Regions from separate parts of the Citricoccus sp. NR2 genome, predicted to be linked through region 3. Evidence: riboswitches for the same ligand, from Rfam matches in the RefSeq annotation. Region 3 holds a riboswitch; each other region holds the start of a gene.

Region 1 (5,713 bases), 1.1 Mb from region 3:
GACGGCGCTGTATGCGCTGCTGCCGCTGTTCATGGCGATGCCGTTCGGGCGGCTGACTTCGAAGGTCGGCTCGCTGCGGGGTCTGATGACGGCCGGTGGTGTGCTGATTGGTCTCGGCGGGGCGATCCTGGCGCTGGCTGGCCAGGCGTGGCTGATTATGGTGGGCTCGGCCGTACTGGGCGTCGGGCATCTGATCTTCACGATCGCGGGGCAGTCGATGATCTCCCGGCGCTCGCCGGCCCAGCAGATGGATGCCGCTTTTGGCTGGTTCACCGCAGCCTTCTCCGTGGGACAGATGACGGGTCCCTTGCTGTCCGGGCTGTTGCTGGGCAATGTCTCGCTGGCGGTGGCACAATCTTCCGGGGCCGGTCTGGGGCAGAGCATCACCCTGGCGTTGTGGATCGGCGCGGCGGCCGCGGTGCTCTCGGCGCCGGTGCTGTTCGTGTTGCGCCCGTTGCCGGACCCGACCACCTCTCAGCTGCGGCAGGTTCCGCCGGCGGGTGCGGAGAAGCCAACCATGCTCAGTATTGTGCGCCGTCCCGGAGTGGCCTCGAACATGCTGGCCTCGCTGGCGCTGCTGGCCATTTTGGACATCCTGATTGCGTTTCTGCCGCTGGTGGGCGAGGCGGCCGGGGTGTCTCCGCTGGCGGTGGGTGTGCTGCTCGCATTGCGTGGGGCGGCCTCGGTGGTATCGCGTATTTTCCTGCCGATGTTGGTGCGCCGCTTCCGGCGTAGCCACCTGGTGTTGGTGTCGCTGTTTGTCTCGGCCCTGGCCATCGCCATGGTGCCGTTCACTCTGCAACTCGACGGCGCGTTCTGGGCAGCCGGGGTGCTGATTTCGCTAGGCGGTCTCACCCTGGGGTTGGGTCAGCCGTTGTCGATGACGCTGATCTCTCAGGCGGTGCCGTATGCGTGGCGCAGCCCGGCGTTGGCGCTGCGGCTGATGACGAACCGGGTGGGCCAGGTGGTGTTACCGGTGGCCGCGGGTGTGGTGGCCGGGCCGTTGGGGCCGGGCGGCGGCGTGTGGTTCGCCTGCGCGATGCTGGCGGTCTCCGGCACGGAACGGTTGATCAATCACCGCACCGGACCGAACGACGAGAACCGAGACGCCGACTCGAACTAAGCGGGAGCTCAGTGGGACCGCGGTTTAGCGGTGGTTGCCGCCGCCGCGGTGACGGTTGGTCCAGGCGAGGAGCCCGGCGGCGATGAGCAACACGATGGCGATCAGACCCACCGGAAGCAGCCACCCCGGGGCGGCCATGCGCGCCGGATCCTGCTGACCCGCAGCCTCGGCATCGGAGGCGTCCGGCTGGGCGTCGGCCTCGGTGGCGCTGGTGTTCTCTGGCTCCGGGCTGGGCGGGACGCTGGTGACCGACACCGTGGCGCTATCGGTCGCGGTGGGTGCCTCGGTGCCGTCGTCGCCCGTGCCATTATCGCCGTTCTGGTGCGGCGGCACCGGAGCGAAGGGGCCCTGATAGCTGGTGTTGCCGCCCGAATTTCCGCCGGAGTTGTTCCCGCTGTCGCCACCGGGGAACCAGGGGGTTCGCGTGGTCACCGAGGGCAAGGGCTCCGGGACAGTCACCGTCTGCGTGGCGGTCTGGGTCTGGGGTGCGGTGGGCGTGCGGGTGGTTGGCTCCGTGCGCGTGGGCGAGGGGCTCGGGGACTGTGTGGGGCTAATAATCTCCGTGGGCGTCGGGGATTTTGTCGGGCCGAAGATCACCGTCACGTTGCACGATTTCCGGGTTCCGTCGGCATCGGTGACCGTCAGATTGAAGTAGTCCTGGTTGCTCGTGTAGGAACTCGGTGCTCTATACACCGCAGTGGTGCCTTGAACCTGAACGCTTCCCCCCGCGGAAGGCTTGTCAACCGTCATGGTGACCGGTTCGGCTGCATCACCATTGATCTGGACTTTGATGGTGACTTCTTCGCCAGGTTCCAGACTGGCACCATCATGCACGGGACAATCCAGTTCGAACGACGGCGTGGAGGGCGCCACGCTTGGAGACTGGGTGTCGGACTCTTCTGCGGCGTCGGATTCGTTCTCGCCGGGGGTCACGGGAGCGGTGGTGCCGAGCGCGGTGGAGGCCCCGGTATCCGGGGACGCCGACAGCTGGCTGTACTCAACCTGATCGAGCTGTCCGCTGGATTCCTGCTCGGGACTCGGCTGCTCTGGGGTGGCCAGAGCGGTGCCGGCGGGTAGAACGAGGAGGAGCCCGAGACCGAGGCTCACACCGGCACGACGGCATGAGGTGGTGGAGAAGGTGCGTGGACGCGACATGCGAAAGCACCTCCTGTGGTCTCGGCCGATCGACGCGGGCAGACGCGTCGGCGAGATTCGCACACGGTAGGAGCGCGCCAAACACGTTTATCACATCGTAACAATCGGGCCTCTTAGAGAAAAAGACCTGATCGGGCCGGGGATGAACTTTACTTCGGTTACCAGCTGGCCTTCAGTAGGCGTTCACTGGTGGGCGTCGCGTCCGCGGAGCTCGTCGAGCTGACGGCGCTCCTTCTTGGTGGGACGCCCGGCGCCGCGGTCCCGACGGGGTACAGCGAGCAGGTGCCGCGGGATCGGCTCGGGGGAGTGATCCCGATAATGCTGCACGGCCACCGGGGCTCCCACCCGCTTGGCGATCAGACCGGTGACCTCGAGAATCCGCTCTCGGCCGGGCTGACGCAACCGCACCGTATCGCCGATGTCGACCGGTTGGGCGGGCTTGGCTGGAGCGTCGTTGACCTTCACGTGACCGCCCTTGACTGCCGCCGTGGCGGCGGAGCGGGTCTTATACATACGCACCGCCCACAGCCAAGCATCGAGACGGGTGCGGGTCATGCGATCCAGGGTACCCGCTTACTCATTGCCTTCGGCTGTGCGCAGGTTTCGGAACGCGGAGCGGTGGAACACCAGCGGCTCGGCGGCGTCGGTGTCGGCGGAGACCCCGTGCACCTGGAGCAACACCATGTGGTGGTCGCCAGCGGGTAGCTCGGCGTACACGGAGGTTTCCAACCACAGGGCGGCGTCATCGAAGAACACGGCACCCTGTTCGGAGACCTGCAGGTTCTGGCCCTCGAAGCGGTCACCGTTCTTGGAGGCCAGCTGGGTGCACACCCCGGTCTGGGATTCGCCCAGAATCGAGACGCCGATGCGCTCGGCGTGACGCAGTCGCGGCCAGGTGCGGGAGGTGTTCTGCACGGCGAAGGCCACCAGCGGCGGATCCAGGGACACGCCCACAGTGAAGGACGAGGCGGCCAGGCCCTCCTTGACTCCGCCCGCGTAGCCGGCGAGTGCGGCCACCCCGGAGGGGAACTGGGAGAACGCCTGGCGCAGGCTCAGGGCGGAGACGTCATCAGAGAGTCCGACGCGGGTCTCGGGGAAGTCGGTGGTGTCGTTCTTCTGGGCAAAGGTCACAGCAGACATATCAGCCTTTCTGGAAGGCGCTTCCGCCACCGTGGGCGGCGGAGACGCGGTACTTGCCGGCCGGTGGACCCGGTGGCCGAATCATCACCTGGAGCACCCCACTACGCGAAGAGGGTTGCCGTCCCGTTAGCCAGGGCTACGCACGGGAACTCGTGATTCTGATGTTCAGAATAGGTGCGATGAGGCGACGGGGTCAACGTCGTCTGCGCCACTATGTCCCTAGATGACGGGGCAACGTCATCTGGCGACGTTCGTGGACGTTTGCGCAGACATCAGTCGAAGCGGATGTCGATGGCGTCGCCGTGGGCGTGCAGCCCCTCGGAGTGAGCCAGCGCAACAATTCCGCGCTGCAACTCCTTCAGGCCGGTCTCCTGATACCGGATGCGTTGCTGCAACCGCAGGAAACTGACCGTGTTCAGGCCCGAGGAGAATCGTGCTGAGCCGGAGGTGGGCAGCACGTGGTTGGACCCGGAGGAATAGTCCCCCAAAGGCACCGGGGAGTACGGGCCGACGAATACGGCGCCGGCGTTGCTGATGTTGGCCAGCACCGCCTCGTTGTCGTGGGTGTGGATTTCCAGGTGCTCGGAAGCATAGGCATTGGCGACGGCGATGCCGGTATCCAGATCGTCCACGATGAGCACCCGGGACTGCGGGCCGGTGAGTGCCTGCCGGATCTGCTGCTCGAGGGTGGCGCCGGGCACCTGGGCCTCGATTTCAGCGACCACCTGATCGGCCAGTTCGGCGGAATTCGTGATGAGGACCGAAGCGGCCATCGGGTCGTGCTCGGACTGGCTGATCAGGTCCGCGGCCACCCAAGCGGGGTTCGCGGAATCATCGGCCAGTACCGCAATCTCGGAGGGACCGGCCTCGGCGTCGATGCCCACCGTGCCCAGCACGGCCCTTTTTGCGGCGGCCACATACACATTGCCGGGCCCGGTAATGATGTCTACGCCCGGGCAGCCTTCCACACCGTAGGCGAGCATGGCGATGGCCTGGGCGCCGCCGGCGGCATACACTTCGTCGACTCCCAACAGGGCGCAAGCAGCGAGCACCACCGGGTGCGGGTCACCGTGGTGATCGCGCTGCGGCGGGGAGGTCACCGCCAGCGAAGACACCCCGGCAGCCTGGGCGGGCACCACATTCATCACCACTGAGGACGGGTATACGGCTCGGCCGCCGGGCACGTAGAGGCCCACGCGTCCCACCGGCACCCAGTGGTTCTCCACCACGGCACCCTCACCGAGTTCCACCGTGGAATCGGCCGGGCGCTGGGCGGCGTGCACCAGCCGGGCCCGGCGGATGGATTCTTCTAGGGCGGCCCGCACGTCGGGGTTCAGCTCGTCGAGGGCCCGTTGTAGTTTCTCCGGGGCCACCCGTAGCGAGGTCGGGCGCACGCCGTCGAACCCTTCACCGATCTCCAGCACGGCGGAAGCACCCTCGGCGCGCACCCGCTCCAACAGGGGGCGCACCGTCTCCACGGCCGCGGTGACGTCCACCTCGGCGCGAGGCAACACAGACTCCAAAACCTCCGCGGTGATCTCGGTGCCGCGTAGGTCAGTGATCGTGAGCATGGGTCCTCCGGAAAATTGTCAGACGGCGTGATGGAGCAGAGTCGGTCAGAGCTGTGTCCAGTTTAAACCTCGGGTGGGCAGTGCGTGAGAATCCTCTCGCAGTGGGGTGCTGTTCAGCATCATGTCAGTTCGATCTGGCACAGTAGAACCATGACGCTTGTTGACCGACTTTCTGCGCTGCCCTCATCAGGTACCGTCTCGACGCTGCTCACCGCGGCCACCGAGGAGCCCAGCTCGTCTGAGACACTTGGGCCGACCGTCCCCCAAGGGGTGCAATCCACCGGCGAGGAGACCATCGAAGCGGTGGGCCCGGTGCTCGGGCTGGTGATCAATGTGTTGGTGGCGGTAGGTATCGCGCTCGCCGTCGTCATGGTGATTGCCCTGGTGGCGCGGGTGGTGCTGCACCGCCGCCCGGAGACTTTCCCCCGCATGCTGCGCCTGCTGGTGCCGATCGCCGCGGTGCTCAGTTTCCTAGCGGCCCGGATCGCCGTCAGCATCTCCGACCAGACCGAGAGCTGGGTGTGGATGGTCGGCTTCGCGATGTTGATTGGTCTGGCCGCCTCGGTAGCGTGGCTGGCCATGCGCATTCTGGGCATCGTGGAGCGCCAGGTGTTGTCCAAGTACGGGTCCGACGGCATTGATGACCGACGTGACCGCAAGGTGCAGACCCAGATGCGGCTGATCAAGCGGATCCTGGTGGCGGTCATCATCGTGATTGCGATTT
Region 2 (5,713 bases), 640 kb from region 3:
AAAGTTGGCAAGACGACAGATAATGACAGAATGGAAGGATGAATGCTCTTCTCACTCCACACCCGTGGCGCCGGTACGTCGCCATCGGAGACTCTTTCACCGAGGGCATCGGCGACCCCCAGCCCCTCGACGATCATCCCGAATACCACCGAGGCTGGGCCGACCGCGTGGCCGAGGAACTGGCCCGAACCGTACCCGCCGATCAGGACTTCTCTTACGCCAACCTCGCTATCCGCGGCCGGCTGCTAGGCCAGATTCGCGACGAGCAAGTGGAACCGGCACTCGCACTACAGCCCGACCTGATCTCCATCTGCGCCGGCGGGAACGACGTGCTACGCCCCTCCGGTGATCCCGATGTCATCGCCACCGAGCTAGATGCGGTGGTCGAGCGCCTGACCGGCAGTGGCGCCACCGTCGTCGTGTTCAACGGCCCCGATATCCGAGACACCCCGGTGATGGGGCGGATTCGTGGCAAAGTGGCCATCTACAACGAAAATGTGCGGGCGGTGGCGGCCCGGCACGACGCCGTCGTCGCCGATATGTGGGCACTGCGTGAGCTGACGCGACCGGAGATGTGGGCCGAGGACCGGCTGCATTTTTCGGCCACCGGTCATCACACCATCGCTTCCATGGTTCTCGACACCCTGAACGTGCCGCACCAGCTTTCCCCGTTGGAGCCGAAACCCCCGGTTGAACGAACCTGGCGTCAGGCACGTACCGCCGACGCGATCTGGGCGAAGGACCACCTGTTGCCGTGGGTGCTGCGACGATTGCGCGGCCAATCTTCCGGCGACCACACGACGGCGAAGCGCCCGACGGCGGCACCCATGTTCGGTGCCCCGATGCCTCAGGGCAGCGACCCGCACGAAGAGCCGACCGACGATCACGGCGAGTCCGCTCGCTGACGTCCCCTGACGCTACACGAGCCGCGACAATTACAGACTCAGGGTCTCGACCAGTTCGTCAAAAAGCTGCTCCAGGTCTGTGAGGAACCCGTCGTGACCGATCGGTGAGTCGATCATGAACACCGGAACGTCCCCGGGCAACTGCGCCGCCAGCTGATCCGACTGTTCCGGTAGGTAGAGCCGGTCCGACGTCACCGCTGCGATGAACGGCGTCGCCGTCACCCGGCTCAACGCTGCCGCTTCTCCCCCGCGGTTGCGGCCGACGTCGTGTGACATCAGCGCTTCCGTGAGCGCAAGGTAGCTGTTCGCGTCGAACCGCTTGGCCAAGCTGATCGCCTTGTAATCCAGGTACGACTCAACCTGGTAGCGGCCGTTGCGACGGGTCGGCGACCCGAAAGGGTCCTCCCCGGGCTGGGCCGCGCGGCCGAACCGCGCCTCCAGCTCCGCTTCCGACCGGTAGGTGATATGCGCGATACGACGGGCGATCCCCAGACCACCGGAGGGAACGTGGTCGGCGTCGTAGTAGTCACCGCCGTGGAAGTTCGGATCCAACCGGATGGCCTCCACCTGCGCCTGAGCGAAAGCGATCTGTTCGGCGGTGGAGTGCGCACCGGCCGCGAACACCCCGAAACCACGCACCCGGTCCGGATAGGTGGCGGCCCATTCCAGAGCCCGGGCGCCGCCCATCGAACCGCCCAGCACGGCATGCCAGACCCGGATTCCGAGGGCATCCGCCAATCGGGCCTCGGCGTGCACGGCGTCGCGGATGGTGACAAACGGGAAGCGCGATCCCCAGGCCCGACCGTCATCGTCGAGACTCGAAGGACCGGTGGAACCGTCGCAACCGCCGAGCATGTTCGCCGACACCACGAACCACTTTTCGGTGTCGATGGGGCGGCCCGGACCGACCAGGCCCTCCCACCAGCCGGGTTCGTCCGAGGCGTCGGAGGCGGCGACATGGGAATTACCGGTGAGCGCGTGCTCGATCAGGATGGCATTGCTACCGTCGCTGTTGAGCTCGCCCCAGGTCTCATAGGCCAGCCGGATCTGCGGGAGCTGGCCGCCGGTCTCGAAATCGAAGCGGCCGAGATCGGCGTAGCGGAGTCCGCCCTGCAGGTCTAGTGCCACCGCACTGTTGTCAGCGGTGTTGGTGGTGCTGCTGGTGTCACTGCCGGGCATCGGGTCCACTCCGATGGTCATGTGTTCCTGCTTCTTTCGCCGTCTGGTCTGGGATATTGGTCACTCTCGAATCGGACCCTCAGGCCTTAACGGCCGCGGTAAATCCGGCCTCGAGATCGGCCAGAATATCGTCGACATGCTCCAGCCCCACCGAGAGTCGCACCAGCCCCGGGCCCACCCCGGCGGCGCGCCGCTCATCCTCGGTGAGCTGAGAATGGGTGGTGGACGCCGGGTGAATCACCAGCGAACGGGTGTCGCCGACGTTCGCCACGTGCTGGTGGAGCTGCAGCGCCTCCACGAAAGCCTGCCCGGCCGCCACTCCGCCGTCGATCTCGAATGCCACCACGGAACCGGCACCCCGCAACAGTTGCGATGCCCGCTCGTGCCACCGGCTCGACGGCAGACCGGCGTAGGCTACCGAATGCATCTGGGGGTGAGCCTCAAGATATTCGGCAACCCGTTGGGCGTTGGCGACATGACGTTCCATACGCAGGCTGAGCGTCTCCAATCCGAGGTTGAGAATGAACGCGTTGAACGGGCTGGCCGACGTGCCCAGGTCACGCAGCAGCTGCGTGCGGATCTTCAGGATGTACGCGACGTTGGCGCCCAGTGCGCCGTCGGCCCCGAAATCACGACCGAACACGATGCCGTTGTAGGACTCATCCGGTTCATTGAAACCGGGGAACCGTTCCGGATCGGCGGTCCAGTCGAAGTTGCCAGAGTCCACAATCACGCCGCCCAGGGCGGCTGCGTGCCCGCCCAGGAACTTGGTGGCCGAATGCACGACGACGTCGGCCCCGTGGTCAAAGGGTCGCACCAGGTACGGGGTGGTCAGGGTGGAGTCGACGATGAGCGGCACCCCGGCGTCGTGCGCCACCTGAGCCACCCCGGCAATGTCGAGCACATCGGCGCGCGGATTGCCCAACACTTCACCGAACAGCGCCTTCGTCGTCGGCTGAACGGCCGAACGCCACTCGTTCAGATCGTCCGGATCCTGCACGAACGTGGTGGTGATACCCAGTCGGGTCAGGGTGTGTTTGAACAGGTTCTGGGTGCCGCCGTACAGCGAAGCCGAAACCACAATATGGTCCCCGGCCCCGGCCACGTTGAGGATCGCCAGGGTAGTGGCCGACTGCCCCGAGGAGAGCAATACCGCGCCCACCCCACCTTCGAGCGCGGCGATCTTGTTCTCGACGGAGTCGGTGGTCGGGTTGGTCAGGCGCGTGTAGATGGGGCCGAGCTCCTGCAGGGCGAAACGTCCCGCGGCAGATTCGGTGGACGGGAAGCTGAACGACGTCGTCTGGTAGATCGGCAGCTGGGTGGCTCCCGTGGTGGGGTCGTTGGTGATCCCGGCGTGGATCTGTTGGGTCTCGAACGACCAGTCTGCTGAAGGGGACATGATGGCGGCTCCTGTTCTGTCAGGGCCATCACCATCGCCGCTCCGAGGCCGAAGAGGCGGTCCGCGATGGCCCGCGCTTGCGGTCGAGGGGTTCCTCGATCGCCTGGTCCTCACCCGGGGCACCCCACCGCGGTTGGAGGGTTGCCGATCAGCTAGCCGGGGCTTGTCGCTGACACTCGTGACCTGGATGTCATTGTGCCAGAATGCACCGCCGGTTTCATCTCGCCGGCGGTCACGGGCGAGACGCGGCGTCATCTGCAGGGGCGGGTTCGGGGTTGATACCGTATTTCCGAGAAACCGGACAAACCCGGCAAACCCGACGACGCGCGGGGCACCGGGGTCGGTGACAGTGCTGAAGGAAAGAGGGGCGGGGAACCGATCATGACGAACACACCCGCCGCGCACCAACCCGCCGATTCCTGGGAGATCCCATGGGAACGGATCGTTCAGGGGCTGCCCGCGGCCCGCCTGGTGCCGCAACTGACCGGGCTGGCCGGATGTGAGTTGGCCGAGCAGGCTGAGCTCACCGCGCCAGGAACAGACTCCGGGGCCGGAACGGCGGGCATCCGAGTCGTGATTTCCGCGCCGCCCGGTAGCGGCAAGACCACGGTGGTGCCACCGGCGCTGGCTGCAGTGTCGGCGGGCCGCGTCGTCGTCACGCAACCGCGCCGGATGGCCGCCCGAGCTGCCGCGCGTCGTCTCGTCTCTCTCAGCGGTGCGCAGTTGGGCCGCGAGGTCGGCTACACGGTGCGCGGGGACCGACACGTTTCGGCTGCCACGCGGGTGGAGTTCGTGACGACCGGGGTGCTGCTGCGTCGGCTGATCGCGGACCCGGAAGCCAGCGGAATCGGCGCCATCGTGCTCGACGAGGTCCACGAGCGTCACCTGGACACCGATCTGACCTTCGCCTTGGTGGAACAGCTGGGTCAGCTGCGCCCGGAGCTGCATGTGGTGGTGATGTCGGCAACCCTCGACGTCGGACACTGGGCGGAGTTGCTGGGTGCACGGGTGCTTGAGGTGGCCACCGAACCGCATCCGCTGCAGGAGATCTGGGCACCCTGGGGAACGCAGGCGCAGCGCAGTCTGGATGCCCGCGGAGTCGCACCCGGTTTTCTGGATCATGTGGCCGACGTCGTCGTCGAATATCAGCATCTGCACCAGTACCCGCATACCCCCGTTGGTCCCGATCGCCCCGGTGACACCCTGGTGTTTTTGCCCGGCGCCCGTGAGATCGACCGGGTGGCGGCCCGGCTGGGTAGCGACCCGCGCCTGGCGCCCGATACCGCGGTGCTGCCTCTGCTGGGGTCGATGCCGGCCCGGGAACAGGACCGGATTCTGGCCCGCAGTACCGACACTGCCTCGCAGTTTCCCCGGCGCATCGTGTTGGCCACCAATGTGGCGGAATCGGCGCTGACCGTGCCCGGGGTGCGGCTGGTGGTGGACGCCGGTCTGGAACGGGCCTTGCGGGAGGATTCCCGGCGCGGGGTATCTGGGCTGATCACCCTCGGCGCGTCCAAATCCGCCATGGTGCAGCGCGGTGGGCGTGCCGCCCGCGAGGCGCCCGGCACGGTGGTGCGCTGCCTGAGCGAGGCCGAATACGCGGCACGGCCGGCCCACACTGCGCCCGAAATCCGCACCGCAGGACGCAACGAGCTCGGCCGGGCACTACTCGACGTCGCCTGTTGGGGAGCCCCGCGCGGTGCTGGCCTGCGGCTGCCGGACCCGTTTCCGACGGCGGCCGCCGATCGAGCCGAGCAGCGCCTGCAAGAACTGGGCGCGGTCCACGACGACGGCACCCCGACGGAGCTGGGTGCGCGGATGTCCCGACTGCCGGTGGACCCCCATCTGGGCCGGGCCCTGCTCGACGGGGCAGAGCTGTGGGACGCCCGGGTGGCGGCCGAGGCAGTGGCCACCCTGGCCGCGGACACGCGTGCCCCGGGGGCCGATCTGATGGCGCGCTACCGGCAGCTGCGCTCGGATCCGGGCTGGCGTCATGACGTCGATCGGCTGGCCCGGGCCGCGGTGGTGGCGGAGGACCTCGCCCCGCAGTCGACGGGACACGACGACGCCGGAGGACCTCTCGACCAGCATCACCTTCACCACGACGCACTCGGTCTGATCACCGCGCTGGCCTACCCGCAGCAGATCGCCCGACGCCGGGACGCCGAATACCTGCTCGCGTCCGGCACCGCGGCCCGGTTGCCGGCGTCGTCGTCGCTGATCGGGGCCG
Region 3 (5,713 bases):
CAACGCAGACCGGCCAACGACGCCGAAATCCTCGCCTCTCAACAGGGCACCAACGGACCGGTGCTGGTCAACGGGCCGCGCATTCCCCTCCGCCAGTCGGACAGGGACAGCAGCCTCAACCGCACTAAGGCAGGTACACGATGAGCGAGCACGTAAAGAACGGACAGGCCGCCGGAGACTCGGCACATGATTCGGGCCCGGGCGAAGTGATTCTCCTTGGTGGTGGTCCCGGACCGGCCGATCTGATGACCCTGCGCGCCCACCGTGCCCTGGCTGAAGCTGACGTGGTCTACTACGACCGGCTGGCGCCTTCGGATGGCCTGCGCGATTGGGCGCCCCAAGCCGAGCTCTATGATGTCGGCAAACGCCCTGGGCATCACCGGATACCGCAGGAGAAGATTCAGGCGATGATGATCGCCTCCGCGGCCGCGGGGAAAACTGTCGTCCGCCTCAAAGGCGGTGACCCTTATGTCTTCGGGCGTGGAAGCGAGGAATCACAGGCCTGCCGCGAAGCCGGTATCCCGGTACGGGTGATACCGGGCATTTCCAGTGCGCTCGCGGTACCGGCCGTCGCAGGCATCCCCGTGACGGCTCGCGGCGTTGCCCGTTCTGTGACCGTGATCTCTGCTCATGATCCGCTGTCCGAAGAAGAGTTTTCCGGCTTAAGTGCATTGGGCGGCACTATCGTAGTGCTCATGGGGGTTTCGACCATGGGCCATACCCTCATGGGACTGCAGCGTCACGGGATGCGGGGGACGCCAGCCGCGGTGATCGAGAATGGATACAGCGACCGCCAGCGGGTGTTCATCGACACCGTGGATTCCCTGCTGAGCACGACTGCCGCTGCCGCCGTGCGCTCCCCGGCGGTCCTGGTGATTGGGGAGGTCGTGCGCTTGGCGGCCGACCATGATGAAGCAGCCGACCAACGCATCAGAGATCTGGCCGGTGCCCTCCTGTGAGCTCCTCAGAAGAGTCCTACACCGACCGTCGGCGTCCAGGTGCCCTGGCCCAGACCTTGAGCGGATTCCGCATAGGCGTCACCTCAGACCGACGCAGTGAAGAGTTGATTTCCGCTTTCGAACGGCGGGGCGCAGACGTCATCCATGCCCCGGCTTTGCGCATCGCTCCACTGACCGAATCCAGCTCCCTGCGACAGGAAACGCAATCGGTCATTGACGCCAAGCCTGATTATGTGATCATCTGCACCGCCTACGGCATGCGCCGCTGGACTGAGGCCGCTGATGCCGACGGACTGGGACCCCAGCTGCGCACGGTCTTGGATGCCGCCAGCATCCTGGTCCGTGGAGCCAAGGCACGTGGAGCCGTCCGCGCCGCAGGCTTCGACGATGACGGGTCCGCGGAGGATGAACGCACCTCCACCGTCGTCGATATGCTGTTGCGCCACAACCTCACCGGGCGGACGGTGGTCCTGCAGCTGCATGGGATGCCCTCAGACAAGGACGAGTCTCGGATCCAGGACGCTGGAGCCCGGGTGATCACCGTGATGCCCTATACCTGGACCGCCCCGGATGAAGACTCCGATCTGTTGGGACTCATTGACGCGGCGATCAACCAGCGGCTCGACCTGGTCACCTTCACCTCAGCACCTGCGGTCGAGGCGTTTCTGGCCGTGGCCTACCACTACGGAAAACACCAGGCACTCATCCATGCGCTGAGCACTGAGGTAACTGCGGTGGCGGTCGGACCGGTGACTGCCGCTCCGCTGATAGCCGCCGGGGTCCAGCCAGTGGTCCCGCAACGGTGGCGGTTGGGCGCAATGATCCGCACTGTGTGCGAACACTTAGACCTCCATGGTGTGCACCGAGTGGACACTCGGCACGGACCCCTGGAAATCCGCGGAGACAAGGTGCGGCTGGGCCTTGGCGAAACTGCGCATGAAGTTCGTCTGGCAGCGGGACCATTGTCATTGCTGCGCGTGTTGATGGAGGCAGGCCCCGCCGTGAGTTCGCGTCAGGAGCTTCTGGCCAAGCTGCACAACTGCGATTCAGGACATGCCTTAGAGACCTGGGTCTGGCGCCTGCGCAAGGCGTTCGACGGGATTCCCCTCGTGGAGACGGTAGTCAAGCGCGGGTATCGGCTGGCTCGGTGAACTGAGCCGACCTCACAGTGGTCGGCGAGGCCGGTGAGGAGACGTTTGCACCGCAGAAATCGTCCCCACATCGGCAGGTAATGGGCGTGGGAGAGACTGAAGTTGGTCGCAAAGACCACAGAAGAGACCGTTGACCTTGGAAGGTTCAAATGTCCTATATCAAACCCTCAGACTTGGTCGGCCGGATGGTCGAAGCAGGTGCGCAGAAGACGTTTATGTCCACCAGGGACACCTTGGTCCGAGCCTACATGGGTGGCGCCATTCTGGCCCTGGCCGCAGCTTTCGCCATCACCGTGACCGCGCAGACCGGCAGCCCACTGCTCGGTGCCCTTCTTTTTCCTGTGGGATTCGTGCTGTTGTATCTCATGGGCTTCGACCTGCTCACGGGAGTCTTCACCCTCGTGCCGCTGGCCCTGCTGGATAAGCGCCGCGGTGTCACCGTGAGATCGATGTTCCGCAACTGGGGGTTGGTCTTCTTGGGGAACTTCGGTGGAGCAGCCACCGTCGCGGTGCTGATCACGATCAGTCTCACCATGGGTTTTTCCACCGCTCCCAACGAGGTCGGGACAGCGCTCATGGAGATCGGACACAACCGGACCGTGGGCTACGCCGAATACGGCGCCGCCGGCATGCTGGCCCTGTTCGTCAACGCGGTGATGTGTAACTGGATGGTGTCCACCGGAGTGGTGGCGTCCATGATGTCCGACAGCGTCTCTGGCAAAGTCATCGGGATGTGGTTGCCGGTGATGCTCTTCTTCTATATGGGATTCGAGCATTCGATCGTCAACATGTTCCTCTTCCCGACCGCGCTACTGCTGGGAGGTGACTTCACGGTGGTCGACTACATCGTCTGGAACGAGATTCCCACCGTGGTCGGGAACCTCGTTGGCGGCCTGATCTTTGTGGGGTCGAGCATGTACCTAGCCCACCGCCGCCCTCGACTCGCCCGGCACGCAGTGGCCCTGACTCAGACCTCGCGCCCAGCGGCCCAGGCGAAGTCCGCGGCAGAAGCGCTGCCAGTATCCGACGTTCAGTCGGCATCGCAAGAACAGTCGGCATCGGAAGCCCAGCCACTTCCAGAAGACCAACCGGCGTTGTCTCGGGGCTGAGGCACGGGCCCGGTCTGTGTGGGTGTTCTGCTTCTGCCAAAGCGCCCGCTATAGGCCGGGCACGGGGCCGACGAACGGTGGCGGGACGTAAGGGTCCCGTGATGCCTGAGTCGAAGCGGACCCTGCGAAGTCCAGCGATTTCTGCGTGGCGCCCATGCTGGCAGATCAGCAGTCCTAAGGTGGAGAATCTGCAGATAAAAAGACATCGATCTAAGTCAGACGGGATTCACCGAATTTCGACGGCCATGTCTTGTGACGCAGCAAGTGACGCTCGGCTTCACGGTGGAACCCGCACGATCAGCCTGCGTGACCGGCTTCACGTGCTACCCATTTCGTCACTGTGGAGCTGAGGCACAGCCTCGGTTTGTAGACTGGAATCTGACCATCCCGAGCGGCCGAGAGATCTGGATCGACGACGCCGCAGCAACCCTGCCGTGACCATTCGCGGGCGAGGGTGCTACCGCCAGAAACGATGGAAAGAGGTTTTCTCCCGTGTCTTCAGCACCCACCGATCACGCCACCGTCACCTGGCCCGCAGGCTTGGCCGCCGAACTCTTCGAGACGCAGTACCAGCATCGTCCGCAGCGCCAACCAGGCCCCCTGCCCGCGGAGATCGTGGATGCCGCCGATGCCGACGTCCATCCGGGACGCCCGGCCGAGAAGCTGCATGGCGGACGCGGTGACGGCCAGCCGGTGGACGAGGCCCGGCGCATCGCCTTCTGGGAGGCAGCCGCCCAGCGCCTGGACTGGGAGACCCCCTTCGACACCATCCACTCCTGGACAGCCCCGAACCCTGCCAAAGAGCGCGGCCCGGTGATGGAGTGGTTCACCGGCGGGAAGCTCAACGTCGCAGTGAACTGTGTGGACCGCCACGTCGAGGCGGGCCGCGGCGACACCGTCGCCCTGTACTTCGAGGGCGAGCCTGGCGACCGCCGCGCCGTCACCTACGCGCAGTTGCAGAAGGAAGTGAACCAAGCCGCCAACGCGCTGGAGTCCTTAGGGATCGGCCGCGGCGACCGCGTGGTCATCTACCTGCCCGTACTGGTGGAGACCGTGGTCATCACCCTGGCCTGCGCCCGTATCGGCGCGGTGCACTCCCTGGTCTTCGGCGGCTTCTCGGCGGAGGCGCTGCGCTTCCGGGTGGAAGACACCGGAGCCAAGTTGCTCGTCACCACCGACGGCCAATTCCGCCGGGGCCAGGCCGTGCCGGTGAAAGCCAACGCCGACGAAGCCGTCTCCGGCGAGAACAACATTGAGCACGTGCTCGTCATCGACCGCACCGGCCACGCCGACAGCATTAACTGGGTGGACGGCCGGGACGTGTGGTGGCACGATGTGGTCACCACCGCCTCCGAGGAACATACCCCCGAGTTCTTCGACGCCGAGAATCCGCTGTTCATCATGTACACCTCCGGCACCACCGGCCAACCCAAGGGCCTGGTGCACACCTCCGCCGGCTACCTCACCGCCGCCTCCTGGACATTCGACTACCTCTTCTCCAACCCCGACGTCACCCAGCGCGATCGTGACGTTCACTGGTGCACCGCCGATTTGGCTTGGGTCACGGCCCACACCTACGAGCTCTACGGGCCGCTCTCCAACGGCGCCACCCAGGTGATTTACGAAGGTGTGCCCAACGCCCCGCACCCGGGCCGACATTTCGAGGTCATCGAACGCTACGGGGTCACCAGCTACTACACCGCCCCCACCCTGCTGCGCTCTCTGAAGGGCTGGCACGCCCACGGTATCCCCGCCGAATACGACCTCAGCTCCATCCGGCTCATCGGCACCGTGGGCGAAGCGGTCAACCCCGAGGCCTGGGGCTGGGCTCGGTCTCAGATCGGCCGCGATTCCCGCCGCATCGACGATCCCGCAGACCCGTCGGTGGGCGTGCCCATGGTCGACACCTGGTGGCAGTCCGAAACCGGGGCCACCGTGATTTCCCCACGCCAAACCGACACCCGGTTCAAGCCCGGCTCCGGCTCCCGCCCGCTGCCCGGCATGGCCACCGCCGTCGTCGACGATGACGCCCAGCCCACCCCGGCGAACGTGCAGGGCAAGATCGTGGTCACCCGCCCCGTCCCTTCCATGGCGCGCACCGTCTGGAATAACCCATCGCGGTTCTTCCACTCCTATTGGAAGGATTACGTGGAGCAGGGCTGGTTCCTGGCTGGCGACGGCGCAAAAATCGACGACGACGGCGACATCTGGATCCTGGGCCGTATCGACGACGTCATCAACATTTCCGGGCACCGCCTCTCCACCATCGAAATTGAGTCCGCCCTGGTCACCCACCCGCTGGTCACCGAGGCCGGGGTCTGCCCCGTGACCGACCCGAAAACCGGCCACGCTGCGGTGGCCTTCGTGGTGGCCCGAGACGGATTCGGTACCGACGGCGCATCCGGCGCCGAAGAGGCAGCAGCCGAGCTGCGGAACCTGGTGGCCAAGGTGATCGGACCGGTGGCCAAGCCCCGCGATGTGGTGTTCGTCCCCG

What was found. A riboswitch is a leader RNA that binds a small molecule or an ion and turns the genes downstream of it on or off. The one in region 3 is predicted to bind S-adenosylmethionine.
Region 1: it holds a riboswitch for S-adenosylmethionine, as region 3 does, so the genes downstream of both, O1A05_RS06650 (flavin reductase family protein) here and acs (acetate--CoA ligase) in region 3, are expected to answer to the same signal.
Region 2: it holds a riboswitch for S-adenosylmethionine, as region 3 does, so the genes downstream of both, O1A05_RS13885 (O-acetylhomoserine aminocarboxypropyltransferase/cysteine synthase family protein) here and acs (acetate--CoA ligase) in region 3, are expected to answer to the same signal.

The regions. Positions count from the first base shown of each region.
Region 1 covers NZ_CP115154.1:1,409,551-1,415,263, forward strand. The annotation lists gene O1A05_RS06635 (MFS transporter) at 1-1,123, shown strand, start outside; gene O1A05_RS06640 (hypothetical protein) at 1,148-2,278, opposite strand; gene O1A05_RS06645 (RNA-binding S4 domain-containing protein) at 2,462-2,833, opposite strand; gene O1A05_RS06650 (flavin reductase family protein) at 2,852-3,418, opposite strand; SAM riboswitch class IV at 3,463-3,576, opposite strand; gene hisD (histidinol dehydrogenase) at 3,691-4,989, opposite strand; gene O1A05_RS06660 (mechanosensitive ion channel family protein) at 5,140-5,713, shown strand, end outside.
Region 2 covers NZ_CP115154.1:2,943,464-2,949,176, forward strand. The annotation lists gene O1A05_RS13875 (SGNH/GDSL hydrolase family protein) at 39-905, shown strand; gene metX (homoserine O-acetyltransferase MetX) at 936-2,105, opposite strand; gene O1A05_RS13885 (O-acetylhomoserine aminocarboxypropyltransferase/cysteine synthase family protein) at 2,164-3,483, opposite strand; SAM riboswitch class IV at 3,552-3,667, opposite strand; gene hrpB (ATP-dependent helicase HrpB) at 3,865-5,713, shown strand, end outside.
Region 3 covers NZ_CP115154.1:263,378-269,090, forward strand. The annotation lists gene nirB (nitrite reductase large subunit NirB) at 1-144, shown strand, start outside; gene cobA (uroporphyrinogen-III C-methyltransferase) at 141-959, shown strand; gene O1A05_RS01260 (uroporphyrinogen-III synthase) at 956-2,110, shown strand; gene O1A05_RS01265 (formate/nitrite transporter family protein) at 2,260-3,219, shown strand; SAM riboswitch class I at 3,599-3,698, shown strand; gene acs (acetate--CoA ligase) at 3,883-5,713, shown strand, end outside.